Immundisolibacter sp.: one gene and its partners. The protein of the gene in region 3 interacts with the protein of the main gene of each other region in a pairwise test. Links are inferred from orthologs where the notes say so. Each region holds a gene or a part of one and is shown on either strand. Other genes may lie near its edges.

What was found.
Region 1: the proteins of groL (region 3) and aceE interact in binary tests that used the Escherichia coli proteins (3 or more experiments, as listed by UniProt). The link is inferred for Immundisolibacter sp. from one-to-one orthologs.
Region 2: the proteins of groL (region 3) and H5U26_RS02855 interact in binary tests that used the Escherichia coli proteins (3 or more experiments, as listed by UniProt). The link is inferred for Immundisolibacter sp. from one-to-one orthologs.
Region 4: the proteins of groL (region 3) and H5U26_RS08025 interact in binary tests that used the Escherichia coli proteins (3 or more experiments, as listed by UniProt). The link is inferred for Immundisolibacter sp. from one-to-one orthologs.

Annotation. Positions count from the first base shown.
Region 1 is NZ_JACIZD010000002.1:241,026-248,421, reverse strand. Bases 2,028-5,330 are described here. They hold aceE (pyruvate dehydrogenase (acetyl-transferring), homodimeric type), read right to left. Parts: upstream 4,940-5,330; coding sequence 2,228-4,939; downstream 2,028-2,227. Other genes in these bases: pyrC (dihydroorotase), read left to right, coding at 5,161-5,330; aceF (dihydrolipoyllysine-residue acetyltransferase), read right to left, coding at 2,028-2,205. In the rest of the region: lpdA (dihydrolipoyl dehydrogenase), read right to left, coding at 1-528; more of aceF, read right to left, coding at 556-2,027; more of pyrC, read left to right, coding at 5,331-6,201; H5U26_RS04955 (CDP-alcohol phosphatidyltransferase family protein), read left to right, coding at 6,220-6,813; H5U26_RS04950 ((2Fe-2S)-binding protein), read left to right, coding at 6,919-7,122; bfr (bacterioferritin), read left to right, coding at 7,208-7,396. UniProt on the Escherichia coli protein: Component of the pyruvate dehydrogenase (PDH) complex, that catalyzes the overall conversion of pyruvate to acetyl-CoA and CO(2).
Region 2 is NZ_JACIZD010000001.1:582,627-589,659, forward strand. The notes cover bases 4,094-7,033. They hold H5U26_RS02855 (nucleotide exchange factor GrpE), read left to right. Parts: upstream 4,094-5,262; coding sequence 5,263-5,805; downstream 5,806-7,033. Other genes in these bases: hrcA (heat-inducible transcriptional repressor HrcA), read left to right, coding at 4,103-5,185; dnaK (molecular chaperone DnaK), read left to right, coding at 5,879-7,033. Also shown: H5U26_RS02825 (outer membrane protein assembly factor BamE), read right to left, coding at 1-265; fur (ferric iron uptake transcriptional regulator), read left to right, coding at 434-877; H5U26_RS02835 (N-acetyltransferase), read right to left, coding at 887-1,390; DNA repair protein RecN, read right to left, coding at 1,394-3,067; H5U26_RS02845 (NAD(+)/NADH kinase), read right to left, coding at 3,070-4,050. UniProt on the Escherichia coli protein: Participates actively in the response to hyperosmotic and heat shock by preventing the aggregation of stress-denatured proteins, in association with DnaK and GrpE. It is the nucleotide exchange factor for DnaK and may function as a thermosensor.
Region 3 is NZ_JACIZD010000003.1:241,841-248,906, reverse strand. Bases 2,400-5,372 are described here. They hold groL (chaperonin GroEL), read right to left. Parts: upstream 4,728-5,372; coding sequence 3,072-4,727; downstream 2,400-3,071. Other genes in these bases: cutA (divalent-cation tolerance protein CutA), read left to right, coding at 5,284-5,372; H5U26_RS07170 (co-chaperone GroES), read right to left, coding at 4,767-5,063; H5U26_RS07180 (4-hydroxythreonine-4-phosphate dehydrogenase PdxA), read right to left, coding at 2,400-2,892. In the rest of the region: H5U26_RS07190 (FAD-dependent oxidoreductase), read left to right, coding at 1-1,325; H5U26_RS07185 (DUF2058 domain-containing protein), read right to left, coding at 1,344-1,883; more of H5U26_RS07180, read right to left, coding at 1,918-2,399; more of cutA, read left to right, coding at 5,373-5,613; H5U26_RS07160 (protein-disulfide reductase DsbD domain-containing protein), read left to right, coding at 5,606-6,031; H5U26_RS07155 (TlpA disulfide reductase family protein), read left to right, coding at 6,038-6,589; H5U26_RS07150 (DUF58 domain-containing protein), read left to right, coding at 6,660-7,066.
Region 4 is NZ_JACIZD010000004.1:82,875-89,740, forward strand. Bases 1,196-3,968 are described here. They hold H5U26_RS08025 (ATP-binding cassette domain-containing protein), read right to left. Parts: upstream 3,110-3,968; coding sequence 2,282-3,109; downstream 1,196-2,281. Other genes in these bases: mlaD (outer membrane lipid asymmetry maintenance protein MlaD), read right to left, coding at 1,196-1,487; mlaE (lipid asymmetry maintenance ABC transporter permease subunit MlaE), read right to left, coding at 1,503-2,285; H5U26_RS08030 (hypothetical protein), read right to left, coding at 3,236-3,968. Outside these bases: H5U26_RS08000 (ABC transporter ATP-binding protein), read right to left, coding at 1-99; H5U26_RS08005 (STAS domain-containing protein), read right to left, coding at 96-389; H5U26_RS08010 (ABC transporter substrate-binding protein), read right to left, coding at 400-1,008; more of mlaD, read right to left, coding at 1,008-1,195; more of H5U26_RS08030, read right to left, coding at 3,969-4,714; aconitate hydratase AcnA, read right to left, coding at 4,741-6,866. UniProt on the Escherichia coli protein: Part of the ABC transporter complex MlaFEDB, which is involved in a phospholipid transport pathway that maintains lipid asymmetry in the outer membrane by retrograde trafficking of phospholipids from the outer membrane to the inner membrane.

The DNA of each region.
Region 1 (7,396 bases), on a different replicon or contig from region 3:
CAGCAGCTTGCCGGGGATGTCCGCCAGCGCCAGCGCGCCGGTGGAGTCCATGACGCGCGGGTCGTCCGGCAGGCCGGGGATGCGCACCGGCGTCGAGCCGGTGGCGACAATGGCGTGCTCGAATTGGACGTCGACCGGCCCGTCCGGGCCTTCGACGCGCAGGGTATGGGCGGCCGTGAATTTCGCCGCGCCACGCACCACCTGCACCTTGCGCTGGCGCGCCAGGCCGCTGAGGCCATCGGTCAGGCGCTTGACGACCTTGTCCTTCTGGCCACGAACGCCGTCCAGGTCGATCTTGGGCTTGCCGAAGGCGACGCCGGGCGTGTGGGCCGCCTCGTCGATCACCTTGGCCACGTGCAGCAGGGCCTTCGACGGGATGCAGCCGACGTTCAGGCACACGCCGCCCAGGCGCTGCTCGCGCTCGACCAGTACCACCTGCAGGCCAAGATCGGCCGCCCGGAAGGCGGCGCTGTAGCCGCCGGGACCGGCACCGAGCACCACCAGTTGGGTGCGGATGGAATTACTCATGAATGGGCGCTCCGCGCGGGTTGGATCTCAGAGCAGAAGGCCACGCAGGTCTTCCAGCAGGCCGGCCAGATGGCGGGTGAAGCGTGCCCCGGCGGCGCCGTCGATGACGCGGTGGTCGTAGGACAGCGACAGCGGCAGCATCAGGCGCGGCACGAAGGCGGTGCCGTCCCAGACTGGTTTCATGGACGAACGCGACACGCCCAGGATGGCCACTTCCGGCCAGTTGACGATCGGCGTGAAGGCGGTGCCGCCGATGCCGCCCAGGCTGGAGATGGTGAAGCTGCCGCCGCGCATCTCGTCGGATTTGAGCTTGCGCTCGCGGGCGCGGGCGCTCAGGTCCGCGAGTTCCGCCGCCAGGTCGATGATGCCCTTGCGGTCCACGTCGCGAATCACCGGCACCACCAGGCCATTGGGCGTGTCCACGGCCACGCCGATGTGGACGTAGCGCTTGACGATCAGCGACTTGCCGTCGGCCGCCAGGCTGGCGTTGAAGTCCGGGAAGACTTTCAGCGCCCCCGCACAGGCCTTCAGCAGCAGCGCCACCACGGTCAGCTTGGTGCCGCGGGCCTCGGCGTCCTTGCCGCGCGCCTTGCGGAAGGCTTCCAGGTCCGTGATGTCGGCCTCGTCGTGCTGCGTGACCTGCGGCACCTGCGGCCAGGAACGGCCCAGATTCTCGCCGGTCAGCTGGCGGATGCGGCTGAGCGCCACCGTCTCGACCTCGCCCCACTGGGCAAAATCGATTGCCGGCAGCGGCGCCAGGCCGGCGCCGCTCGCAGTTCCCGCCGCCCCGCCCTGCAGGACGGACTTGACGTAAGCCTGCACGTCTTCCTGTGTGATGCGGCCCTTGCGCCCGCTGCCGGTGACCTGGGCCAGATCGACACCCAGTTCGCGTGCGAAGCGGCGTACCGATGGCGTGGCGTGGGGCAGCTGGCCGGAGGGTGGGGGCGCAGCAGTGATCTGCGGCGCCGGACTGGCCGCCAGGGGCGCAGGTGCAGCGCCCGGCGGTGATGCCGCCTCCGGTACGGGTTCCGGTGCCGCGGCGGGTGCCTGCGCCGCCGTTTCGATCATGGCCACCAGGTCGCCGGTTTTCAGTTTGTCGCCGACCTTGACCTTCAGTTCGCGCACCGTGCCGGCGAACGGCGCCGGCAGTTCGGTGGCGGCCTTCTCGGTCTCCACCGTGAGGAGGGCGTCGCCCTCGGCCACCGTGTCGCCGGGTTTCACGGCCAGCTCGATCACGTCGGCGGCCTTGCCGTCGCCAAGGTCCGGGCAGGTGACCGGTTGCACGGTGGGCGTGCTGGCCGCTGGAGACGCCGGCGCAGCCGCGGGCGCCGCAGCGGCTGCTGGCTCGGGTGACGCTTCGGCGGCAGGGGCGGAGGCGGCTTTGGGCGCCGATGCCGGTTCGGGGGCGGCGGCTTCCTTTGGCGGCGGCGTGGCGCTGGCTGTGGTTTCCAGCACGGCGATGACATCGCCTTCCTTGACCCGGTCGCCGGCCTTCACGCGCACGGCGGTCACCTTGCCGCCGAACTCGGCCGGCAGTTCCATGGCCGCCTTGTCGGTTTCCAGCGTCAGGATGATGTCGCCTTCGCGGATCGTGTCGCCGGGCTTGACGGACACCTCGGCCACGTCGGCCTCGTGCACGTTCTCGGCCAGTCCCGGCACGATGAGGTTCTGTTGCATTTGTTGTTGTGCTCCGTGCGTCTCAGACGGTGGCCGGGTCGGGCCGCTCGGGGTCGATGCCCAGCTTGCCGGCAGCGTCGGCCACGGTTTTGACCGGGAGCGTGCCCTCGTCGGCCAGGGCCTTGAGCGCCGCGTAGGCGATGTGCTCGCGGCTGACCTCGAAGAACTGGCGCAGTCGCCGGCGCGTGTCGCTGCGCCCGAAGCCGTCGGTGCCCAGCACCTCGTAGCGGCCACGCACCCAGGGCCGGATCTGGTCGGCGTAGGCCTGCATGTAGTCGGTGGCGGCGATGACCGGCCCGTCGCTGCCGTCCAGGCACTGCTCGACGTAGCTCTTGCGCGGCTTGGCGGTGGGATGCAGGCGGTTCCAGCGCTGCACCGACAGGCCGTCGCGGCGCAGCTCGTTGAAGCTGGTGGCGCTCCATACGTCGGCCTGCACGCCAAAGTCCTTGCTCAGGATGTCGGCGGCCGCCAGGGCCTCGCGCAGGATGGCGCCGCTGCTGAGCAGCTGCACGCGCGGCGTGGCCTTGGCGCGGGTTTTCTTGGCCGCAGTCCCCGGCAGGCGATACAGGCCGCGCAGGATGCCCTCGGTCACGCCATCGGGCATCGGCGGGTGGGCGTAGTTCTCGTTCTCGACGGTGATGTAGTAGTAGACGCTCTCGTCGGCCTCGTACATGCGCCGCATGCCGTCCTGGATGATGACCGCCAGTTCGTACATGTAGGCCGGGTCGTAGGCCACGCAGTTGGGGATGGTGGCCGCCAGCAGGTGGCTGTGGCCGTCCTGGTGCTGCAGGCCCTCGCCAGCCAGCGTGGTGCGCCCGGCCGTGCCGCCGATCAGGAAGCCGCGCGTGCGCATGTCGCCGGCCGCCCAGGCGAAATCGCCGACGCGCTGGAAGCCGAACATCGAATAGAAGATGTAGAAGGGGATCATCGACACGCCGTGCATGGCGTAGGAGGTGCCGGCGGCGATCCAGGAGCAGAAGGCGCCGGCCTCGTTGATGCCTTCCTCCAGGATCTGGCCCTTCTTGTCTTCGCGATAGAACATGAAGTGGCCGGCGTCTTCGGGTTCGTACAGCTGGCCTTCCGGGGAATAGATGCCCAGCTGGCGGAACAGGCCCTCCATGCCGAAGGTGCGCGCCTCGTCCGGCACGATCGGCACCAGGTGCTGGCCGATGTTCGGGTCCTTGGTCAGCTGCGTCAGGATGCGCACGAAGGCCATGGTGGTCGAGATTTCGCGCTCGCCGGTGCCTTCCAGCAGTTTCTCGAAGGCGGGCAGGCCGGGGATGGTCAGGCGCGGCGCCTGCGCGCGGCGCGCCGGCAGGTAGCCGCCCAGCGCCTCGCGCCGGGCGCGCAGGTACTGCATTTCGGGGCTGTCTTCGGCCGGCTTGTAGTAGGGGATGGACGCCAGCTGGTCGTCCGGAATCGGCACCCGGAAGCGGTCGCGAAAGGCGCGCACCTGCTCGTCGGTCATCTTCTTCTGCTGGTGGGTGATGTTCTGACCTTCGCCGGCGGTGCCCATGCCGTAGCCCTTGACGGTCTTGAACAGGATCACCGTCGGCTGGCCGCGGTGGCGCACGGCGGCGTCGAAGGCGGCGTAGATCTTCAGCGGGTCGTTGCCGCCGCGGCGCAGGCGGTAGATGTCGTCGTCCGACAGATGCTCGACCAGGCGCAGCAGCTCCGGGTACTTGCCGAAGAAGCGCTCGCGCGTGTACTTGCCGCCGCGGGCCTTGTAGGCCTGGTACTCACCGTCGAGGGCTTCCTCCATGCGTTGGCGCAGCAGGCCACTGCGGTCGCGGCCGAGCAGGTCGTCCCACTCCGAGCCCCAGATCACCTTGATCACGTTCCAGCCGTTGCCGCGGAACTCGCCTTCCAGCTCCTGGATGATCTTGCCGTTGCCGCGTACCGGGCCGTCCAGGCGCTGCAGGTTGCAGTTGACGATGAAGATCAGGTTGTCGAGCTTCTCGCGCCCGGCCACCGCCAACGCGCCGCGGGATTCGGGCTCGTCCATCTCGCCGTCGCCCAGGAAGGCGTAGACCTTGCGGCCGTCCATCGGCGCCAGGCCGCGGGCGTCCAGATAGGCCATGAAGCGGGCCTGGTAGATGGCCATCATGGATGCCAGGCCCATCGATACCGTCGGCAGGCTCCAGAACTCCGGCATCAGCCACGGGTGCGGGTAGGACGACAGGCCGCCGCCGTCGGCCAGCTCCTGGCGGAAGTGATCCAGGTCGCGCTCGCTCAGGCGGCCTTCGAGGAAAGCCCGCGCGTACATGCCCGGCGACGTGTGGCCCTGGAAGAACACCAGGTCGCCGGCGCCGGCCTCGCCGGGCGCGTGAAAGAAATGATTGAAGCCGACCTCGTAGATGGTGGCCAGCGAGGCGTAGCTGGCGATGTGGCCGCCCAGCTCGGTCGATTCGCGGTTGGCGCGCGTCACCATGGCCATGGCGTTCCAGCGCAGCGCGGCGCGGATGCGGCCTTCCAGTTCCTGATCGCCCGGGTAGGCCGGCTGGTGCGCGGTCGGGATGGTATTCAGGTACGCCGTGGTCAGGCCCTGCGGCAGGTTCAGGCCCAGTCGCTGCGCCTCGTCCTGCAGGGTTTCCAGGATGAAGCGGGCGCGCGGCTCACCTTCCACCTGCGCCAGCGAGCGCAGGGCGTCGAGCCAGTCGCGGGTTTCCAGCGGGTCTTCATCGTGCGCAAGCTGGCCGCCTACCGCAGGCAGGCCGCCTTCCGGTTTGTTCATGCAGGATCTCCGCGTGTTTGGGTGAAACCGGAGCAGGCCGGCGGCCCTGTGTTTGCCGCGGCCCGAACGCCGGTCGGGGGGTGGCCCCGCCGGGAGCTGAGTTTAGCAGCCCATGGCGGGCCGCTGACCTGCCTGCCGCGGGCCCCGCACGCGTCACCACCGGCGCGCAGCCGGCGCCGGCTGGCCGGATAATGGCGCGCCGTTTCATCACCCGCCGCGCCATGGACACGCTGACCCTGACCCGCCCCGACGACTGCCACCTGCACCTGCGCGACGGGCCGGCGCTGGCGGCGGTGCTCGGTGATACGGCGCGGCGCTTCGCGCGCGCGGTGGTGATGCCCAACCTGCGCCCGCCGCTGAGCACGGTCGAGGCGGCGCTGGCCTATCGGCAGCGCATCCTGGCCGCCCTGCCGGCGGGGCTGGATTTCACGCCCCTGCTGACGCTGTACCTGACCGAAACCACCTCGGCGCAGGAACTGACCGCCGCCAAGGCGGCCGGCATCGTCGGCGTCAAGCTGTATCCGGCCGGCGCCACCACGCATTCGGATGCCGGCGTGCGGCGGGTGGAGGCCATCTACCCGGCGCTGGAGGTCATGCAGGCGCTGGACCTGCCGCTGCTGGTGCACGGTGAGGTGACCGATCCGGCGGTGGACGTGTTCGACCGCGAGGCGGTGTTCATCGACCGCCACCTGGCGCCGCTGGTGGCGCGCTTCCCGGCCCTGCGCGTGGTGCTCGAGCACGTCACCACGCGCGAGGGTGTCGATTTCGTGCGCGCCGCCCGGCCCGGCGTGGCGGCCAGCATCACCCCGCAGCACCTGTCGATGAACCGCGGTGCGCTGCTCGAAGGCGGCCTGCGCCCGCACCACTACTGCCTGCCGATTCTCAAGCGCGAGGAGCACCGGGCCGCCGTGCTGCAGGCGGCCGTTTCGGGCGATGCGCGGTTTTTCCTGGGCACCGACAGCGCGCCGCACCCGCGAGGCCAGAAGCAGAGCGCCTGCGGCTGCGCCGGCATCTACAGCGCCCACGCCGGCATCGAACTGTATGCGGAAGTCTTCGAGGCGGCCGGCGCGCTGCAGCGGCTCGAAGCCTTCGCCAGCCATCACGGGGCCGACTTCTACCGCCTGGCGCGCAACACCGGCACGCTCACCCTGCGCCGCGCGCCCACCGCCGTGCCCGACAGCCTGCCCTTTGGCGACGACCGGCTGGTGCCGCTGCGCGCCGGCGGGCAGGTCGCCTGGCAACTTGTCGATTCACAGTCCTGAACCCGGAGCACCGAAGCCATGCTGGAGAACTTGCGCGAGCGTTTCGAGGGTCCGCTGCGTGCGCGCCTCGAACCGGTGGTCGAGTGGCTCGCCATGCGTCAGGTGACGCCCAACCAGGTCACGCTGGCGGCGCTGGCATTGAGCGTTCTGGCGGCGCTGTGCATCGGCGCCGGCTGGCTGCGCCTGGGGGCGCTGGTGCTGATCGTGGCCGGGCTGGGCGATCTGGTGGACGGCATGCTGGCGCGGGCCACCGACCAGACCAGTCCGTTTGGTGCGTTTTTCGACTCCACGCTCGATCGGATATCCGAGGGCACCGTGCTGGCCGCGGTGGCGTACCGCTTCGCCAGCGACGGCCGGCCGCTGCTGGTGGCGCTGGTGGTACTGGCGCTGCTCGGCTCGCTGCTGGTCAGCTACGCGCGTGCCCGCGCCGAGGGGCTGGGCATCGACTGCAAGGTGGGTCTGATGAGCCGCGCCGAGCGCCTGGTGTTGCTGATCGCCGGCCTGCTGCTGGGGTTGCTGGGGCCGGCCGTCGTGTTGATCGCGGTGCTTTCGCTGTACACCGTCGGTCAGCGCATGCAGCACGTGCGTGAGGCGCTCGTCGCGGGCGATTGATTGCCGGGCGGCAGGGCCGGCGCGCGGCCGTCCGGGCGCGTCGTTGACAATCATTCGCATTTGTAATCGAATCACCGCAACGGAATTCAAACCGGTGCCAGTCCCATGTACGTATGCGTGTGTCACGGCGTGACCGACAGGGCCATTCGACAGGCGGCCCAGGCCGGGGCGCGCAGCCTCACCGAGCTGGCGCAGACGCTGCGCGTGGCCACCTGCTGCGGCAAGTGCGCCCAACTCGCCACGACCCTGCTGGAAGCGGCCGATCATGCGGGGGCCGTGCCGGCGGCGCGCCTGGCCAGCGTCGGCTGAAACTTCCCGATCGGCCTGCGCGGGCTGGACGGAGGGTACGGGCCCCTATAATCGACTTCGCCCCCGCATTTGCCGGAGATCTGCCATGAAAGGTGACGCCAAGGTCATCGAATTCCTCAACCGCGTGCTCAAGAACGAGCTGACGGCCATCAACCAGTACTTCCTGCACGCCCGCATGGCCGACAACTGGGGCCTGAAGAAGCTCTACAAGAAGGAATACGAGGAATCCATCGACGAGATGAAGCACGCCGACCGGCTGATCAAGCGCGTGCTG
Region 2 (7,033 bases), on a different replicon or contig from region 3:
GCTCGGTGTAGGTGTAGTCCCAGCGCTCGGGCCGGAACGGGTCGCGCAACTGTGGCGTACCCAGCAGGGCGCGCACGCGCTCGCGGTCCATGCCCGGCTGCAGGCGCGCCAGCATGGCCGCATCGACCACGTTGCCCTGGCGAATGTCCATGCGATAGGGCGCCAGCGCCGGAATCAGCGGCCGCGCATCGGCGGCATCCGGCTGGCGACCGGCGCAACCGGTCAGCAAGAGCGCAAGGGCCACAGCCGGCAGTAGACGTTGCATCGGGATGAGTTCCGGGCGGGGCGGCATGCCCGGCGGACAGGCCGGGAAGACAGGACGAAGGCTAGTTTACAATGCCGCCAGGCCCCGGCAGGGATGTTCGGCGCCCGGCCCGCATGCGTTTGCGGCTTGCGCCCGTGCCTTGCCCCCGCAGCTTTCCCGAGAATACCCATGGCCAACAGCAATGTCCTGCGCAAGGCCGGCCTGAAGGTCACCACGCCGCGCCTGCGCATCCTGGAGTTTCTGGAGACCAGCGACCAGCGGCATGTCACCGCCGAGGACGTGTACCGCGCCCTGCTGGGCACCGACGAGGAAGTGGGCCTGGCCACCATCTACCGCGTGCTGACGCAGTTCGAGCAGGCCGGCATGGTGGTGCGCCATCACTTCGAGAGCGAACGGTCGGTGTTCGAGCTGGGTACCGGCGTCGGCCCCTGCCACCACGACCACCTGGTGTGCGAGCGCTGCGGCGCGGTGCTGGAGTTTCGGGACGATGCCATCGAGGCCGCCCAGCAGCGCATCGCGGCGGAACGCGGCTTCAAGGTGACCGACCACAGTCTGTACATCCACGGCGTCTGTGACGCCTGCCAGCGCGAGGCGGCCGAGCGCGGTCGCTGACCGGCTTCGTCACCCGCCGGCCGAAACCTTGGCACCGGCCGGCGCATCCAGGCGCAGCATCACTGCGATCTCGTCGCAGCGGTTGAATTTGTAGCATTTCACGCACACCTGCCAGACCTTCTCCGGCAGGTCGTCCTTGCTGACCACCTCGAAGCCCAGGCGGGCGAAGAAGCCCGGCACGTAGGTCAGCGCCATCAGGCGCTTCAGGCCCACTGCTCTGGCCTGCGCCATCAGCGCCCGTGTCAGCTGCTCGCCGATACCCTGGCGGTGAAAGGCCGGCGCCACCGCCAGGCTGCGCACCTCGCCCAGGTCCGGGCCCATGATTTCCAGTGCCCCAACGCCGGCCAGGGCGCCATCCCGTTCGGCGACGATGAAGTCACGCACGTGTCGCACCAGGTTTTCCTGCGTGCGCGGCAGCAGGTTGCCGGCTGCGGCCTGCGCGCGCAGCAGGGCGTGTATGGCCGGCACATCGGCCAGCCGGGCCGGGCGCACGGAAAATTCGCGATCGGACATGGCTCAGGACTGCTGCGCAGCGTTCAGCATTTCGGCCGCGTGGGCGCGCGTGCGCTCGGTGATGTTCAGGCCGCCCAGCATGCGCGCGATTTCGTCCACCCGCGCGCCGGCCGGCAGGCGCTCGACCGCCGTGGCCGTGCGCGCTTCGCCTGCCTGCTTGCTCACGCGCAGGTGGTGGTGCGCCTGCGCGGCCACCTGCGGCAGGTGGGTGATGCACAGCACCTGCCGCTTGGCGCCCAAGCTGCGCAGCAATCGGCCGACGGTTTCGGCCACCGCGCCGCCGATGCCCACGTCCACCTCGTCGAAGATCAGGGTCGGGATTTCGCCCTGCGCGAGGGTGGCGGCCTGAACGGCCAAGCTGATCCGCGACAGCTCGCCACCGGAGGCGACCCGCGCCAGCGGCCGCCAGGTGTCGCCGGCATTGGCCAGGATGCGAAATTCCACACGCTCGGCGCCGGCCGCACTGGCGTTGCCATCCTCGAGCGGCAGCAGCGCAACCTCGAAACGCGCGCCGGGCATGCCAAGGCCACCGATGCACTCGCTGACCTCGCCGGCCAGGCGCGCGGCGGCGGCGCGGCGGGCAGCCGTCAAGGCGGCCGCGGCTGTCTCATAGTTCGCGAAGGCGGCGCGCTGTGCCTGCTCCAGCGCCGCGCGGGGCAGGCCGGCCTCTTCCAGCGCCGCCCGTTCATCGCGCAGGGCGCCGTGCAGCACGGCCAGCTCGGCCGGGGCCACCTGATGCTTGCGCGCCAGCGTCATGGCGGCGGCAACGCGGTCTTCCAGCCAGCGCAAACGGGCCGGATCGAGGTCCAGTTTTTCCAGGTAATGGCGCAGCGCCGATACGGCCTCGGACAGCTGCGCCAGCGCGCCGTCGAGCAATCCGACGACACCGGCAAGGCGCTCATCGAAGCCTGCCAGACGCTGCAACTGGCCGGCTGCCTGCGCCATCTGGCCGTAGGCGCCGGCGCCATCGTCGTCCAGGGCGCGCAGCGCGGCGCCACCGCCTTCGACCAGCGTCTGGGCGTGCCCGGCACGGCGCAGCTCGGCATCGATCTGTGGCCACTCGTCGGCGCCCAGCGCCAGCGCGTCCAGTTCGTCCAGCTGGTAAGCGAGCTGCTCCAGGCGCTGCGCGCGGCCGGCGGCGCTCGCCTCTGCTTCGTCCAGTGCGCGGCTGGCCGCCTGCCAGCGGGCGTGGGTATCGGCGACGGTATCCAGCAGCGGCCCGGCGCCGGCGTAGCGGTCCAGCAGCGCCCGCTGCGCGGCCGGTCGCAGCAGGGCCTGATAGGCGTGCTGGCCGTGGATGTCTACCAGCAACTGCCCGAGCTCGCGCAGCAGGCCGGCCGCCACCGGGCGGCCATTGACGTAAGACCGCGAGCGGCCGTCGGCGCGCACGGTGCGGCGCAGGATGCAGTCACTGCCGTCGGCCAGGTCGTTGGCATCCAGCCAGGTTAGCGCGGCGGGTACCCCTGCGACGTCGAACACGGCCGTCACCTCGGCCTGCTCGGCGCCGACCCGGATCGAATCGGCGCCCGCGCGTTCGCCCAGGGCCAGCAGCAGCGCGTCCACCACCAGCGATTTGCCGGCGCCGGTCTCGCCGGTCAGCGCGGTGAGGCCGGTTTCGAACTCGAGCTCGGCCGCCTCGACGATGGCGAAATTTTCGATGCGCAGTCCGACCAGCACCCTCAGCCTCCCCAGTGCATTTTGGTGCGCAGCAGCTCGAAATAGTCGTAGCCGGCCGGATGGATCAGGCGCAGCGGGCGCTCGCGGGCGCGGATCAGCACCCGGTCGCCGATTTCCAGCGGCAGGCTTTGCTGGCCGTCGCAGACCACCCGCGCCCGGGACCAGCTGTCGTTGGTCAATTCGATTTCGATTGCTTGCTGGGCACCCAGCACCATCGGCCGGATGGCCATCGTGTGCTGGCAGATCGGCACCACCACCAGCGCCAGCAGGTCCGGATACAGGATCGGCCCGCCGGCCGACAGCGCGTACGCGGTCGAACCGGTCGGCGTGGCCACGATCAGGCCGTCGGCGCGCTGGCGGTTCAGCAGCCGGCCGCCGGCGCGGGTCTCGAATTCGATCATCTTGAGGCTGTCCCACTTGTGCAGGGCCACCTCGTTCAGGGCAATGCCGGTGCCCAGCACCTGCCCGCTGCGGTGGATTTGAACCTCCAGCAGCAGGCGTTCCTCGGCAAAGAATTCGCCGCGCAGGATGCTCGGCAGCACGTCGAAGGTTTCGGCCGGCGAGATGTCCGCCAGAAAGCCCAGACGGCCCAGGTTCACGCACAGCAGCGGAATGTCGAGTGCCGCCAGGATGCGCGCCGCGGCCAGCAGGGTGCCGTCGCCGCCCAGCACGATGCCAAGATCTGTGCCTTCGGCCGCCAGGCGGCCGCGAACCCGCGCATCGGCGGCGGCGTCCGAGTCGGGCCGCACCTGCGCACCGCCGACCCGGCAGCCCAGCTGCGGCAATGCCGCGCGCAGGCGATCGGCCAGGCCACTGACGACGGCATCGTCACGGTGCCACAGCAGGGCGGGCTGGCGAAAAGCGAGCGGCATGGTGGCACGGGCGGCGAGCGGGGCGCGCGCGACTCTAGCACGCGCCGCCGGCGCGTCAGCGGCCGGGTCGGGCGACAGATTCGGGGGCGGGCGGCCGGAGCGTTCGGTCATTTGTTTATAGTATGGCCAGACCGCGTATCCAGTCGGCAAACCCGAGTTCGCCGTGCCCGCGCCCAGAAGCACTACCTCCGACGAGCTGAACGACCGTGCCCTGAGGCTGCTCAAGGGGCTGGTGGAGCATTACGTCGCCGACGGCCGGCCGGTTGGATCCAAGACCTTGGCACGCGATCTGGATCTGGGTCTGAGCCCTGCCACGCTGCGCAACGTCATGGCCGACCTGGAGCGGCTGGGCCTGATCGCCGCGCCGCACACCTCGGCCGGGCGCATCCCGACGGCCAAGGGCCTGCGGATGTTTGTCGACACCCTGTTGCGCGCCACGCCCATCGACGACACCGAAGAAGGCATGCTGCGCCAGCAGCTGGGCGCCAGCACCGACCCCGGCGGGCTGGTGGAGACGGCCGGCCGGCTGCTGGCGGATCTGAGCCAGCAGGCCGGCGTGGTGTTGTTGCCGCGGCGTGACGTGGCACGCCTGCGGCAGGTGGATTTCGTCAGCCTGTCGGACGGCCGGCTGCTGGTGATCCTGGTCACCGACGACGGTGACGTGCACAACTGGGTGGTCCGCCAGCCGCGCAGCTACAGCGAGGCAGCCCTGACGCAGGCAGCCAACTACCTGACCGAGCACCACGCCGGCCAGACCCTGGCGCAGATGCGCGGCGCCATCCTGAAGGAGCTGCAACGGGCGCAGGCGGCGGTCGGCGCGTTCATGGAAACCATGCTCGACCTGGCCGAGCGACTGGTGCCGCCACCGGCCGGCGGCGATGTCGCCGGCGACTACCTGATTCGCGGCGAGTCGAACTTGCTGGTCGGCGCCGACCCGGCACCGGATCTTGGCAAGCTGCAGGCGCTGTTTCGCGCCTTTGGCGAGAAACGCGAGCTGCTGCACGTGCTCGACGAATGCCTGCACGGACAGGGCGTGCAGATTTTCCTGGGCGCCGAGTCGGGCTACCAGTTCCTGGGCGATTACAGCCTGGTGACCGCGCCTTACGAGGTCGATGGCCAGGTCGTCGGCGCGCTGGGCGTCATCGGTCCGTCGCGCATGCCCTACGAGCGGGTGGTGTCGGTGGTGGATGTGACCGCCCGCCTGCTGGGCGCGGCCTTGAATCGGCGTCTGCCCGCCCCCAGCTGAGCGCACACGTCCTGAATGCAGGGCCGATGAGGATGGGCCCGCTGGCCCCAATCGCACCTTTTTTCGAGAGTTTGCCCATGACCGACCCGACCGATCCGCCGGTGGCCGATGAGCCGGCGGCCGAGCCGCAAACCGACGCCACCACCGCCCCGCCGCCGGAAACCCTGGAGCAGGCGCAGGCCCGCGCCGACAGCGCGCGCGACCAGATGCTGCGCGCCCATGCCGACATGGAAAACCTGCGGCGGCGCTACGAGCGCGAGCTGCAGAACGCCGTCCGCTATGGCGTGGAGACCCTGGTGGCTGAACTGCTGCCGGTCCGGGACAGCCTGCAGGAGGGTCTCAAGGCCGCCGAGGCGCAAGGTATCGACCCCGCTGTGGCGCTCGACAAGATCCTCGAAGGCACGCGCATGACGCTGGGCATCCTCGACAAGGTGCTGACCAAGGCCGGCCTGAGCGAGGTCCACCCGCAGGGCGAACCGTTCAATCCCGAGCTGCACCAGGCCCTGAGCCTGGCCGACTCTGCCGAGCTGCCGCCCAACCACGTCGTGCACGTGGTGCAGACCGGCTATCGCCTGCACGACCGGCTGGTGCGTCCGGCCATGGTCATAGTTTCGAAATAGACGCTTGAAACCGGGCGCTGGCGACACCACCTGACCGACAACGCCCAATCCCCCGTTCACGGAGACCCTGCACATGGCCAGAATCATCGGCATCGACCTTGGCACCACCAATTCCTGCGTGGCGGTCATGGAAGGCGGCAAGCCGCGCGTGATCGAAAATTCCGAGGGTGACCGCACCACCCCGTCCATCATTGCCTTCACCAAGGACGGCGAGGTGCTGGTCGGCCAGTCGGCCAAGCGCCAGGCAGTCACCAATCCGCACAACACGCTGTACGCGATCAAGCGCCTGATCGGCCGCCGCTTCGACGACCCGGTGGTCAAGAAAGACATCGGCATGGTGCCGTACAAGATCATCAAGGCCGACAACAACGACGCCTGGGTGGAGGTCGACGGCAAGAAGATGGCGCCGCCGGAGATCTCCGCCCGCGTGCTGCAGAAGATGAAAAAGACCGCCGAGGATTACCTGGGCGAGCCGGTCACCGAAGCCGTCATCACCGTGCCGGCCTATTTCAACGACTCCCAGCGCCAGGCCACCAAGGATGCCGGCCGCATCGCCGGGCTGGACGTCAAGCGCATCATCAACGAGCCGACCGCGGCCGCGCTGGCCTACGGCCTGGACAAGAAGCGCGGCGACCAGAAGGTGGCCGTGTATGACCTGGGCGGCGGCACCTTCGACATCTCCATCATCGAGATCGCCGAAGTCGACGGCGAGCACCAGTTCGAGGTGCTGGCCACCAACGGCGACACCTTCCTGGGTGGCGAAGACTTCGACATGCGCCTGATGAACTACCTGGCCGACACCTTCAAGAAGGACAGCGGCGTCGACCTGCGCAACGACCCGCTGGCCCTGCAACGCCTCAAGGAAGGCGCCGAGAAGGCCAAGATCGAGCTGTCCTCCGCGCAGCAGACCGAGATCAATCTGCCCTACATCACCGCCGACGCCAGCGGTCCGAAGCACCTGAACATCAAGCTGACCCGCGCCAAGCTCGAATCCCTGGTCGAGGACCTGATCACGCGCACGCTCGAGCCGTGCCGGATCGCGCTCAAGGACGCCGGTCTGTCGGCCAGCCAGATCGACGAGGTGATCCTGGTCGGCGGCCAGACGCGCATGCCCAAGGTGCAGGAGGCGGTCAAGGATTTCTTCGGCAAGGAGCCGCGCAAGGACGTGAACCCGGACGAAGCCGTCGCCGTGGGCGCCGCCATTCAGGCCGCGGTGCTGGCCGGCGAG
Region 3 (7,066 bases):
CGGCGCGCGCCGTGCTGGTCGCTGCCGGCACGGTGCCAAACACCGTGCTGCAACGCGAGGCGCCGACCGGACTGGCGCTCGACGGCGGCTATTTCCGCAGCCTGGACGAGAACGGCGAACCGCAAGCGGCGCCGCGCCTGGCCAAGTCCGGCGAGGTGCCGATGCTGACCCAGCGGCGGCCCGACGGCCGGGCGGTCAGCTTCTTCGGCGATCTGCACCCGAGCTTCGCCGGCAACGTGGTCAAGGCCATGGCCAGCGCCAAGCGCGGCTACCCGGTGGTCAGCCGCCTGCTCGCCGCGCGCGCACCGGCCAGTCAGGAGACGGCAGACGCATTTCAGCGGCGCCTGCACGGTTTGCTGCGGGCACACGTCGAGCGCGTGCAGCGCCTCACGCCGACCATCGTCGAGGTGGTCGTGCACGCGCCGCTGGCGGCGCAGCGCTTCGAGCCGGGCCAGTTCTATCGCCTGCAGAACTTCGAGACGCTGGCCCGCCGCGACGACGGCACCACGCTGGCCATGGAGGGTCTGGCCCTGACCGGCGCCTGGGTGGACCGTGAACGCGGCCTGGTGGCGCTGATCGTGCTGGAGATGGGCGGCTCGTCGGACCTGTGCGCGCATCTGACGCCGGGCGAGCCGGTGGTGCTGATGGGCCCGACCGGCGCGCCGACCGAAATCCCCGCCGGCGAGACCGTGCTGCTGGCCGGCGGCGGCCTGGGCAATGCGGTGCTGCTGTCGATCGGCAAGGCGCTGCGGCAGGCCGGCTCGCGCGTCGTCTACTTCGCGGGCTACAAGCACGCGCCGGATCGCTACCGAGTGGCCGACATCGAGGCCGCCGCCGATGTCGTGGTCTGGACCTGCGATCAGGCACCCGGCTTCACGCCCGGCCGGGCGCAGGACCGGGCCTTCACCGGCAACATCGTGCAAGCCATGCGCGCCTATGCGGCCGGGGAACTGGGCGAGGTGGCGATTGCCCTGTCGGACGTCGACCGCATCATCGCCATCGGCTCGGACCGCATGATGGCGGCCGTGACCGCGGCCCGCCACGCCGTATTGGCGCCGTATCTGAAGCCCCACGTCGCCATCGGCTCAATCAACTCGCCGATGCAGTGCATGATGAAAGAGGTCTGCGCGCAGTGCCTGCAGGGCCGCCGCGATCCGGCCAGCGGCCGGCCGCTGGCGCCGGTGTTTACCTGCTTCAACCAGGACCAGCCGCTGGACGAGGTGGACTTCGCCTGCCTCGGTCAGCGCCTGCGCCAGAACGGCGTGCAGGAAAAGCTCACTGCCCAGTGGATCGACCGCAGCCTGCGGCGGCTGGGGCTGCGCTAGCCCCGCCGCCCGGGCGGGCTACCACATCAGATCATCGGGGACCGGATAGTCGGCGTAGGGATCGGGCGCCGCCGCGGCCGGCGGCGGTGATTCCGCGTTCAGCACCACCACCAACGTCGGATCACGCTCGGCGATTTTCTGGGCGGTGGCGGGCGGCACCAGCTCGAAGTTCCTGCCCAGCCGGACCACCGCCAGGGCGCCCTTGACCACCTGCACGCGTTGCGCCTCGTGCAGGTAGATCTTTCGGATCTTGCCGGACTCGACGAACTGATACGCCGCCTCCCCGCCCTTGCGATCAAGGCGCTGGCTCTCGATCAACTGCCGCAGCTGCGCCGCCTGCGCCTTGCGCTCGCGCTGTTCCTGTTGCTGGCGGTTGTGCGCGCGGTCGCGCTCGGCCTTCTGCTGCTGAGCCTGGCGCAGCTGCTCGGCCGCCGGGTCCGGCGCCGGACCGCGCCGGGCGGTGTCGCGTTTCTGTTGTGCCACCTTGCGGATCTGGTCGGTCTTGACCAGGCCCGCCTTGAGCAACTGGGCCTGCAGCTGATTCAACGGATTGGCCATCTTTGCCCCGTGTGTGGTGGTGTCGGACCGGCCGTCAGGCTGCCACAAAGCCCCGACCGGCGGCGAACTGCGCGCACTGGTTGAGCGCCGACAGGATCATGGCGTGGCTGGCAATGCCCTTGCCGGCAATGTCGAAGGCGGTGCCGTGGCCAACTGTCATGAACAGGTACGGCATGCCGATGAAGCCGCCGCAGTTGCCCTCGAAACCCCAGGTCTTGAGGGCAATGTGGCCCTGGTCGTGGCACATGGCGACCACCACGTCGTAGCGGCCGTCGATGCAGTGCCGGAACACCGTGTCCGGCGAGATCGGGCCGCTGACGTCGATGCCGCCGGCCCGCGCCTGCGCCACGCCGGGCGTGATGGCGGCGTCCTCTTCCGGGCCGTGGGCGTGCGGGTTCAGACCCGCCACGCCGATGCGCGGATTGGCCACGCCCCAGCCGCGCAGGGTCTCGTGGGTCAGGCGGATCGAGCGGGCCACCAGATCGGCCGTCAGGCCGGCGCACACGTCGCGCAGGTACACGTGGTCGAAGATGTGGGTGATGCGCAGCGGCCCCGAAAACAGCGTCAGCAGGCGCTCGCCGGGCTTGGCGTTCAGCAGAGCGCCCAGTGCTCCGGCAGCGGCCATGGCCTCCGAGTTGATCGGGCCCATCACCAGCCCGGCCACCTCGCCGATCTGGGCCAAGTCCTGCGCCTGACCGATCCAGCGGCCGACGGCGGCGCCGCAGGCGGCGCGCTCCTGGCCATAGACGATCTCGGCCGGGTCCAGCTGCCCATCGTCCAGGATGGATATGACGCGTGCGTCATCCTCGACCGCGGCGACCGAGGTCACCGGCCTTACGGCCAGATCGGCGCCTGCCACCGCCACGCCCCGGCGCATGGCCTCCGCGCTGCCGATGAACAGCAGCCGCGCCAGACGCTGCGGCTGGCCGGTCGCCATGGCCTTGGCAAGAATCTCCGGGCCAACGCCGCACGGATCACCGATGGGGACAGCAAGGGCGGGTTTGGTCATGATCCGGGGTTCTCTTGATTCGGTTCGGGCGCTGGCGGTCGGCGAGTCTGGCACCTGCTGCCCTATTGTCGCGCCGCACGGGACACAAAAAACCCCGGGCGCCTTGTGGGCCCCCGGGGTTTTCTTCGAACAGGAACGCTGACGTATTCAGCGCCTCGTCGGGTACAGGTCGGCGGACCTTACATCATGTCCATGCCGCCCATGCCACCCATGCCGCCCATGCCGCCCGGCATGCCGCCGCCGGCTTCCTTCTTCTCCGGTACTTCCGCCACCGCAACTTCGGTGGTGATCAGCAGGCCGGCGATGGAGGCTGCGTTCTGCAGGGCCACGCGCGTCACCTTGGCCGGGTCCAGGATGCCCATGGCAACCATGTCACCGTACTCGCCGCTGCCGGCGTTGTAGCCGAAATTGGCGTCCGCGCCCGAGCGCACCTTGTCCAGAATCACCGACGGCTCGTCACCGGCGTTGGCGACGATCTGGCGCAGCGGCTCGTCCATGGCGCGCAGGGCGATGCGCACGCCGACGTTCTGGTCTTCGTTGATGCCCTTCAGGTCCTTGATCTTGGCCGCCGCGCGCACCAGCGCCACGCCACCGCCGGGCACCACGCCTTCTTCCACCGCCGCACGGGTCGCGTGCAGGGCGTCCTCGACGCGCGCCTTCTTTTCCTTCATCTCGACTTCGGTGGAGGCACCGACCTTGATCACCGCCACGCCGCCGGACAGCTTGGCCGCGCGCTCCTGCAGCTTTTCCTTGTCGTAGTCGGAGGTGGTGTCCTCGATCTGACGGTTGATCTGCTTGATGCGCGCCTGGATGTCCTCGGCCTTGCCGGCGCCGTCGATGATGGTGGTGTTGTCCTTGTCGATCTGCACCTTCTTGGCCTGACCCAGGTCTTCCAGGGTGGCCTTCTCCAGGGTCATGCCGGTCTCCTCGGCAATGACAGTGCCGCCGGTCAGGATGGCCATGTCCTCGAGCATCGCCTTGCGACGATCACCGAAGCCCGGCGCCTTGACCGCACACACCTTGACGATGCCGCGGATGTTGTTGACCACCAGCGTGGCCAGGGCCTCGCCCTCGACGTCCTCGGCCACCACCAGCAGCGAGCGGCCGGACTTGGCGACCGCTTCCAGCACCGGCAGCATCTCGCGGATGTTGGAGATTTTCTTGTCGTACAGCAGGATCAACGGGTTATCCAGCTCCACGTTCATGGACTGCTGGTTGTTGATGAAGTAAGGCGACAGGTAACCGCGGTCGAACTGCATACCCTCGACCAGCTCCAGCTGGTTCTCCAGGCTCTGGCCTTCCTCAACCGTGATCACGCCTTCCTTGCCGACCTTGTCCATGGCCTCGGCGATGATCTCGCCGACCGAGGTGTCGGAGTTGGCCGAAATCGTGCCGACCTGGGCGATCGACTTGCGGTCCGTGCAGGGCTTGGCCAGCTTCTTGATTTCCTCGACCGCAGCGGTAACGGCCTTGTCCAGACCGCGCTTCAGGTCCATCGGGTTCATGCCGGCGGCAACCGCCTTCATGCCCTCGACGGCGATCGACTGCGCCAGCACGGTGGCGGTGGTGGTGCCGTCACCGGCCTCGTCGGAGGTGTGCGAAGCCACCTCTTTCACCATCTGCGCACCCATGTTCTCGAGCTTGTCGGCCAGCTCGATTTCCTTGGCCACGGACACGCCATCCTTGGTGATGGTCGGCGCGCCGAAGGACTTCTCCAGCACCGCGTTGCGGCCCTTTGGACCCAGGGTGACCTTGACGGCGTTGGCCAGGGTGTTGACACCCCGCATCATGGCGGTGCGGGCATCGGACCCGAAATGCACCTGTTTAGCAGCCATTGTTCAATTCCTCAGTGAATGGTTGGGTGTGAACGGGGCTCAGTCTTCGACGACGCCCATCAGATCGTCCTCGCGCATCACGAGGACTTCCTTGTCGCTCAGGCCGAGCTTGACCTCGGTACCGGCGTACTTGCCGAACAGCACCTTGTCGCCGACCTTGACCTGCAACTTGCGCACTTCGCCGTTGTCCAGCATCTTGCCCGGGCCGACCGCGAGCACTTCGCCCAGGATCGGTTTTTCGGTCGCCGAGTCGGGCAGTACAATGCCGCCCGCGCTCTTGCGTTCCTCTTCCATGCGACGGATCACGACGCGGTCGTGAAGGGGACGAATGTTCATTCATGCCTCCGGTAATGAACTGCGAAAAAATCCAGCCGGACCCGCACGTTTCAGGAACGGGCTGCCGGGGTGCATTAGCACTCTCGTGCCGAGAGTGCCAAATGATAGGCGCAACGCCCCTCGCGTCAAGGGGGCGCACCGCTCACCCGGACCAGATGGGGCCTTGGAGAGCGCTTTGCAAGGGTCTGGGCAAGGCCTGGGCGCCAAGGCCTGAGCCGGCATGACCACCGATGTTCTGCCCTATCGCCTGGTGCTGTCGGCCTGTGCCGATGGCACCAGTGCCGCACGAATCGCCGACACGCTGGTCGAAGAAGGCCTGGCTGCCTGTGTCACGCTGTTGCCGGGTGCCCGCTCCGTGTATCGATGGCAGGGACAACTGGAAAGGACCGACGAATGCCTGCTGCTGATCAAGGCTCGCGCCGACGACTACCCGGCGCTCGAACGCCGGCTGCTGGAGCTGCATCCTTATGAAGTGCCGGAGCTGCTGGCGCTGCCGGTGCTGGCCGGCAATCCGGCATATCTGGCCTGGCTGGACGCGCGGGGTGGGTAGGGCTCTGGCGCTGCTGGCCGGCTGCCTGCTGGTGCCTGCTGCCACGGCCGACCTGGCCGACCTGCTGGGCGACAAGCCCGCCGTCCTGAGCCCGCAACAGGCCTTTGCGCCGCAACTGGTGGCCGGCGCCGACGGCAGGCTGCAGGTGCAGTTTCGCATCGCGCCCGGTCATTACCTGTACCGCGACCGTCTGCAACTGACCGACGCCACCGGCGCGCCGCTGCATGCCCAGCTACCGCCGGGCGATATCTATGAAGATCCCGAGTTCGGCCGCGTGGCGGTCCTGCGCGGCGACCAGAACATTCACCTCCCCATTCCCGCCCGCCCGGGCGCGGCCGTCGGCCTGCGCTACCAGGGCTGCGCGCAGGATCGGCTGTGCTACGCGCCGGTCAGCGTGCAGCTGCAACTTCCGGAGTGATTGCCGATGAGTCTGCGTCGCCGGCTTGGCATTGCCGCACTGCTGCTCGTGGCCTTGGCCGCCGGCATGGCGCTGCGCACGTTTCTGCTGCCGGGACCGGCACTGGAAGCGATTACCGATGGCGCGGTGGTGGAGGACTTCTCCCTGCCAGACCTCGACGGCCAGCCGCGCCGACTGTCCGAGTTCGCCGGCAAGACGGTGGTACTGAATTTCTGGGCCAGCTGGTGCGGACCGTGCCTTGAGGAAATGCCGGATTTCATCGACCTGCAGAACCGCCATGGCAACCGCGGCGTGCAGTTCCTGGGCGTGGCGGTCGAACAGGCCGCGCCGGCTCGGGAACTGGCCACGCGCCTGAAGCTGAACTACCCGAGCCTGGTCGGCGACCTGGAGGCCATGGACATCGCCCGCCGGCTGGGCAATACCGCAGGCGTGCTGCCGTACACGGTGCTGATCGGCGCCGACGGCAAGGTACTGGCCCGACTGGAAGGCCGGGCCGATCCGCAGGATCTGGAAAAATGGCTGAACACGGCCGGCGCCGTGCAGGCTCCGGCCGACTGAGCAAGTGCCGCGCGATTGATCGCCCGGCACGGCCGGGCTCCTGCGGGACGACGATGCCTGACGGGCTGACATGAAGGAATTTGCCGACCGCCCGCTGCGCGTGCCGCAGGAGCCGCTGGCCTGGCACCTGTGGCGGATGACCCGCTGGCTGCTCGAACTGCGCCAGCCGCCGCGCCTGACCGAGCGGCGCGGCGGCTGGCGGGCGCCGCTGCGCGCGCTGCGCGACGGTCTGACCGCCAGCGGCCTGGCGGTTTTGCTGGCGAGCATCCTGCTGCTGTTGCTGGCCCGGCGCAGCAACCCGGGCTTCGACCTGAGCCTTGCCGCGGCGGGCCTGTCGCTGCTCGCCCTGAGCGCCGCCGTAGGACGGGTATGGCGCCCGCGCCTGCACCTGGTGCGCCTGAACCATGAGGTCGCCGTTGCCGGGCAGCCGTGTCGCGGCCAGGTGCGCCTGACCAACACGGGCCACCGCCCGGCGCG
Region 4 (6,866 bases), on a different replicon or contig from region 3:
GAAGAACTCGCCGGGCTGGATTTCCAGGTCCACGCCGCGCAGGGCATGGACCTGCCCGAAATGCTTGTGCAGCTGTCGGACGGCGATGGCCGCCGTCATGGAGCCGCCAGGCTGGCGTCGATCTGATCCAGTTCGCTCACTTCGGCCAGGCTGCGCAGCGCCGCAGGAACGGCGGTGAATTCGACCTGCACGCCCTTTTGCTGGCCCATGCGCAGCCATTCCACCAGCAGCGCCAGCGCTGCGCTGTCCACCGCGGTGACGCCGGAAAGATCGAAGCTCAGCCGCTGGCGGGGCCGAAACAGCGGCGCGCTGTCCGCCAGGCGCGCGCTCACCGTCGCGAAGGTCAGCGGACCGTCGACCCGCACCCGGCCGTCGGCATCGACGTTCATCGGGCGCCGATCAGGAATTCGCGCTGCGGTTGCGGTCGGCCAGCTGCTTGAGCAGGCCGTCCATGCCGTCGCGCTTGATGATGGCCGAATACTCGGACCGATACGTCACCACCAGGCTGACGTTCTCGATGATCACGTCATACACCTTCCACTCGCCGCTGCGGTTGGTGAGCAGGTAATCCACGCTGACCTTGGGGCCGTCCGGGCGGATGATCTCGGTGCGCACGGTGACCCGATCGGCGCCGGCCGGAGCCTGCGCCGGCAGGTAGTTGAGCTTCTCGCTGTCGTACTGGCGCAGCGCCGTGCCGTAGGTGCGCAGCAGCAGGTCCGAGAATTCGGCGATGAACTGCTCGCGCTGGGCCGGCGTGGCGGTGCGCCAGTGGGCACCCAGCACCCACTGCGCGGTGCGCTCGCGGTCCAGACGCGGGAACACCACGTCGCGAACCAGCTGGAACAGGGCGTGGTCGTCCTGGTAGCGGGCCCGGTCGCTGCGCAGGCTGTCGAGCACCCGCTCGGCGGTCTCGCGCACCACCGCGGTGGGATCATCCGACGCTGTCGTCAGGCACGCAGTGCCGGCCAACAGCAGGCCCAACATCGCCGTTGCAATTCGCTTCACCATCACTTGCCTCCGTCCTTGTCACTCTTGCCGGCCTGCCCGTACAGGAACTGGCCGATCAGCTGCTCGATCACCAGTGCCGACTGGGTGATCTCGATTTCGTCACCGTCCTTGAGCGGGTCCGGCGCGCCGCCCGGATCGAGGCCGACGAATTGTTCGCCAATCAAGCCGGCGGTACGGATCGCCGCCACCGTGTCCTGCGGCAGGTTGTCGTAGCGGGCGGTAATGGCCATCTTGACCACCGCCTTGAATCGTTCGTTGTCGAAATCGATCGCCGCCACGCGCCCGACCCGCACGCCGGCCACCGTGACCGGCGCCCGCACGCGCAGGGTGCCGATGTTGTCGAAGCGTGCCACCAAGGTATAGGCATCACCATCGCGATACTCGGCCAGGTTGCTCGCCCGCACCGACAAAAACGCCAGCGCCGCCAGCCCCAGCGCCACGAACAGACCCACCCACACCTCGACGGTACGCGATTGCATGAAACCGGATTCTCCTCAGGGCTCGCCGAACATCAGCGCGGTGAGCAAAAAGTCTGCGCCCAGCACCGCCAGCGAGGCGGTCACGACGGTGCGCGTGGTGGCGCGACCGACCCCTTCTGCGGTCGGCACGGCATCGTAGCCCTCGAACACCGCAACCCAGGTCACCACGGCACCGAACACCACACTCTTGATGACGCCGTTCAGGATGTCGTCGAAGAAATCGACGCCGCTTTCCATGTGCGACCAGTACGGCGCGGGGTCGAGTCCCAGCAGTTTTACCCCGACCAGGTAGCCACCCAGGATACCGACCGCGCTGAACACCGCCGCCAGCAACGGCAGGCTGATGAAGCCGGCCAGCCAGCGCGGCGCCAGCACGCGCCGGAACGGGTCCACCGCCATCATTTCCAGCGCCGACAGTTGCTCGGTGGCCTTCATCAGGCCGATCTCGGCGGTCAGCGCCGAACCGGCACGGCCGGCGAACAGCAGAGCGCTCAGAACCGGCCCCAGCTCGCGCACCAGCGACAGCGCCACCACGATGCCAAGACTGCTCTCGGAGCCGAAATCGACCAGCGTATTGTAGCCCTGCAGGCCCAGCACCATGCCCACGAACAGACCTGACACCAGGATGATGACCAGCGACAGCACGCCGACGCTGAACACCTGCTTGGCCAGGCGCCGCGGCGCCAGGAACTGCGCCGGCACCGCCGCCAGCAGCGGCAACAGGAACCCGCCGGCCCGCCCCAGGCGCGCCAAACCATCCAGCGTGCGCGCACCCAGCCCTTGCAACGGACCGCTCATGAGGCATCCGCCAGCAGGTCGTCGCGGTACTCGACCGCCGGGTAGTGGAAATGCACCGGGCCGTCGGGCTCGCCGCTCAGGAACTGGTGCACCATCGGTTCGGTCGAGGCCAGCAGATCCTCGGGCTTGCCATGGCCGATCACCTTGCCCTGGGCAATTACGTAGGCGTAATCGGCGATGCGGCAGGTCTCATGGATGTCATGCGACACCACCAGACTGGTCAGGCCAAGCGCCCGGTTCAGGGCGGCGATCAGCCGCGTCAGGATGCCCATGGAAATCGGATCCTGGCCGGTGAACGGTTCGTCGTAGAGGATCAGCATCGGGTCCAGCGCGATGGCCCGGGCCAGCGCCACGCGCCGCGCCATGCCACCGGACAGCTCGCTCGCCATCAGGTGGCGGGCGCCGCGCAGGCCGACCGCCTGCAGCTTCATCAGCACCAGCGAGCGCAGCAGCGTCGGAGGCAGGTCAGTGTGCTCGCGCACCGGGTAGGCCACGTTGTCGAACACATCGAGGTCCGTCAGCAGCGCACCGCTCTGAAACAGCATGCCGATCTGCTTGCGCAGCGCATACAGGTCCGACCTGGACAAGGTGGTCACTTCCTGGCCGGCCACCTTGATGGAGCCGGCCTGCGGCCTGAGCACGCCGCTGATCAGCTTCAGCAGCGTGGTCTTGCCGGTGCCGCTCGGGCCCATCACGGCGGTGATCCTGCCACGCGGGATATCGAGGTCCACCCGGTCGAAGATGACCCGCGCGCCGCGCCGGAAACTGAGGCCCCGGATCTGGATCAGCGGCTCAGCGGCGACACTGTCTTGGTTGTTATTCATGGAGGGGTATGGAGCAAGGGCGGGCAAGTCTCGGTCTTGCCCGCCGACACTGTCAACCGCGTGTCACATGAGCCGCTGCGGCAAGCGCCGGTCAGGAACGATGCGCCGGTGGTGCTTGCCGCGCCCTCAGGAGCCTTCCCTGGATGGAAAACCGAACAAGCCGCGGTTGCGTATCAGTTCGGCCACCACCGGCGGTACCTGCCTGGCCCAGCCGGGCGCATCGGCGCGCAGCGCCGGCAGTACCTGCCGCCAGTCGATGTCGAGCACCGCTTCGTTGGCACCGGCCAGGGCCAGAATCTGTCCACCTTCGTACAGGTGGCGGTAGATGTGGTGCACCGCCGGGTTCGGGTCGAAATTGTCGGCGGTGATCAGAGTGCCGTCGGCAGCCCGCCCTGGATAGACATACATCCATGTCTTGTCGCAAAACAGACGCCCGAAGGCCTCCAGAATCCCCCCTTCCAGGTCGGAGTAGAACGCCGGACTGAAGATGTCGCGCAGATTGTCCAGCCGCGCGACGATGCCGATGCGGCCCTGCGTGTAGCGACGCAGGAACGCCCGCAGACGGAAATAGCGCAGATAGTCGGACACCAGCACGTGGTAGCCGAGTGCGGTGAGCGTGTCGACGCGGGCCAGGAAGTCGGCGTTGTTGACCTGATCGCCGTCCTCCATGACGGTGGCCATGGTCATCTCGGCCACCGGCAGCACGTCCTCGCGCTCGCCACCGGCCTGTGCGGCGAACGCCGCCATGCCGGCCCGGAACATGTCCTCGTGACGGCGGGTCACCGGGCGGAAGTTCGAGCGCACGGCCAGGACGTCCTTGCGGCGCAGCGCCTCGCCGGGCTGCACCACGTGGCCATCCGGGTCGAACATCACCGCCCGCGTGAGCCAGCTGCGGATCAGGTGCAGGTTCAGCAGGCGGTTTTCGCAAGCGGCGAAAGACGGACCGCTGAACTCGATCATGTCGATCTCGATGCGGTCCGAACCGGCGCTGGCACCGCCGGACAGATCATCGGCCAGGCTCTCGATCAGTTTCTCGGGCGAGTCGGCGTAGTTGAAGGCGCCGTAGATGAGGTTCACGCCCAGGATGCCGAGCGCCTCCTGCTGGGCGCGGGCGTCCTCGTCCAGCATGCGCACGTGCAGCACGATGTCGTTGGGCGGGCCGCCCGGCGTGAGCTGCAATCGCAAACCCAGCCAGCCATGGCATTCCGAGCGGTGCTTGTAGCCCTGTGCCGCCACCGTGGCCGCATAGGCAAAGAACGTGGTCTCGCGCTCGCGCCGGCCTTCCAGGCGTTCGATCAGCAGACCGAATTCGTGCTCCAGCATGCGCCCCAGGCGGGCGCGGCTGACGTAACGCCCGCCCGGTGCGCGGCCATAGATGGCGTCCGAGAAGGTCATGTCGTAGGCCGACATGGTCTTGGCCACGGTGCCGGCCGCGCCGCCGGCACGAAAGAAGTAACGCGCCGTTTCCTGGCCGGCGCCGATCTCGACGATGCTGCCGTACTGGGCCGGATGCAGGTTGACCGCCAGCGCCTTCTGCAGGGCGCCCGGCGCTTCCATCAGCAGCGCCGGCGTGGGATGGGCGGCGACCGGGTCCGAGTCGTTCATCTGTACCTCTGTCCGGCCCTGGTGGCTCAGGCCGCCGCCATGAACTGCCGCAGCACGTAGTTCAGGATGCCGCCGTGGCGGTAGTACTCGACCTCGATCGGCGTGTCGATGCCGGCCACTACCGGCACCTCGCGCAGCGCGCCGTCGGCCGCCTGCACGCGCAGCGTGAGCGTCTGGCCGGGCTTGAGGTCATCGGCCAGATCCGGCAGCGAGAACACCTCGTCGCCCTTCAAGCCCAGCGAGGCGGCGCTGTCGCCTTCCTTGAAGCGCAGCGGCAGCACGCCCATGCCGATCAGGTTCGAGCGATGGATGCGCTCGAAGCTTTCCGCCAGCACCGCCCGTACGCCCAGCAGATAGGTCCCCTTGGCCGCCCAGTCGCGCGACGAACCGGCGCCATACAGCTTGCCGGCCAGCACGATCAGCGGCGTGCCGTCGGCCTTGTACCGCATGGCGGCGTCATACACGGACATTTCCTCGTCGGTCGGCAGGTACTTGGTCCAGCCGCCTTCGCGGGGCGCCACCAGCGCGTTCTTGAGGCGGATGTTGGCGAAGGTGCCGCGGGTCATCACCCGGTCGTTGCCGCGGCGCGAGCCGTAGCTGTTCCAGTCGGCCTTCTGCACGCCGTGTTCGAGCAGGTAGCGGGCGGCCGGCGAATTGGCGGCGATGTTGCCGGCCGGCGAGATGTGGTCGGTGGTGACGAAATCGCCCAGCATCAGCAGCGCGCGGGCGTTCCAGACCGGCGCGATGGCCGACGGCTGCTGCGGGAACTGCTCGAAGAACGGCGGCTGCTGGATGTAGGTGGAATCCGCCCGCCAGTTGTACACGGCCGAACCGGTGTCGACGGGGATGGCGTTCCAGTCCGGATTGCTTTGCGCCACGTTGCCGTATTCCTGACGATACAGAGCCGGATCGCTGGCGGCGGTCATGGCCTGCGCCACCTCGGCGCCGCTCGGCCAGATGTCGCGCAGGTACACCGGCTGCCCGTCGCTGCCGGTGCCGATCGGCTCGCGCTCGAAGTCGATGTCCACCCGGCCGGCCAGTGCGTAGGCCACCACCAGCGGCGGCGAGGCCAGGTAATTGGCGCGCGTGTGGGGGCTGACGCGACCCTCGAAGTTGCGGTTGCCGGACAGCACCGCGGCGGCCACCAGGTTGCCGCCGTTGATGGCGTCGACCACCGGTTCGTCCAGCGGGCCCGAGTTGCCGATGCAGGTGGTGCAGCCGTAGCCGACGATGTTGAAGCGCAGCGCATTCAGCGGTTCGAGCAGTCCGGCCTTGGCCAGGTACTCGTTCACCACCCGCGAGCCGGGTGCCAGGCTGGTCTTGACGTAGGCCGGCATGTGCAGGCCACGGGCCACTGCTTTCTTGGCCACCAGGCCGGCACCCACCATCACCGACGGGTTCGAGGTATTGGTGCACGAGGTGATGGCGGCGATGGTCACCGAGCCATGGCGCAGCGTCTCGCCGCTGCCGGCCACCGGCGCGCCGGCGCCAAGCTGGTCGGCCGGCACGCCAAAACCGTCCTTGTCCAGCGGCGCGGCGAGCGCGGCCAGGAAGCTTTCCTTCACCTTGGACAGACTGACCCGGTCGTGCGGGCGTTTGGGGCCGGCCAGGCTCGGCTCGACCGTGCTCATGTCCAGCTCCAGCACGTCGGTGAACTGCGGCTCGGCGCTGTCTGCGGTACGGAACATGCCCTGGGCGCGGTAGTAGCGCTCCACCTCGTCCAAAACCTCGGCCGACCGGCCGGTGTTTTGCAGGTACTTGATCGCCTCGGCATCGACCGGGAAGAAGCCGATCGTGGCGCCGTACTCGGGCGCCATGTTGGCAATGGTGGCCCGATCGGCCAGCGGCAGCACGTCCAGGCCCGGTCCGAAGAACTCGACGAACTTCTCCACCACGCCGAACTTGCGCAGCATCTGCACCAGCGTCAGGGTCAGGTCGGTGGCCGTGACACCCTCGCGCAGCGCCCCGGTCAGGCGCACGCCGACCACCTGCGGCATCTTGATGTAGATCGGCTGACCGAGCATGCAGGCCTCGGCCTCGATGCCGCCCACGCCCCAGCCGACGATGCCCAGGCCGTTGATCATGGTGGTGTGCGAATCGGTGCCGACCAGCGAGTCCGGGTACAGCACGCCCTCCTTGTTACGCAGCACGC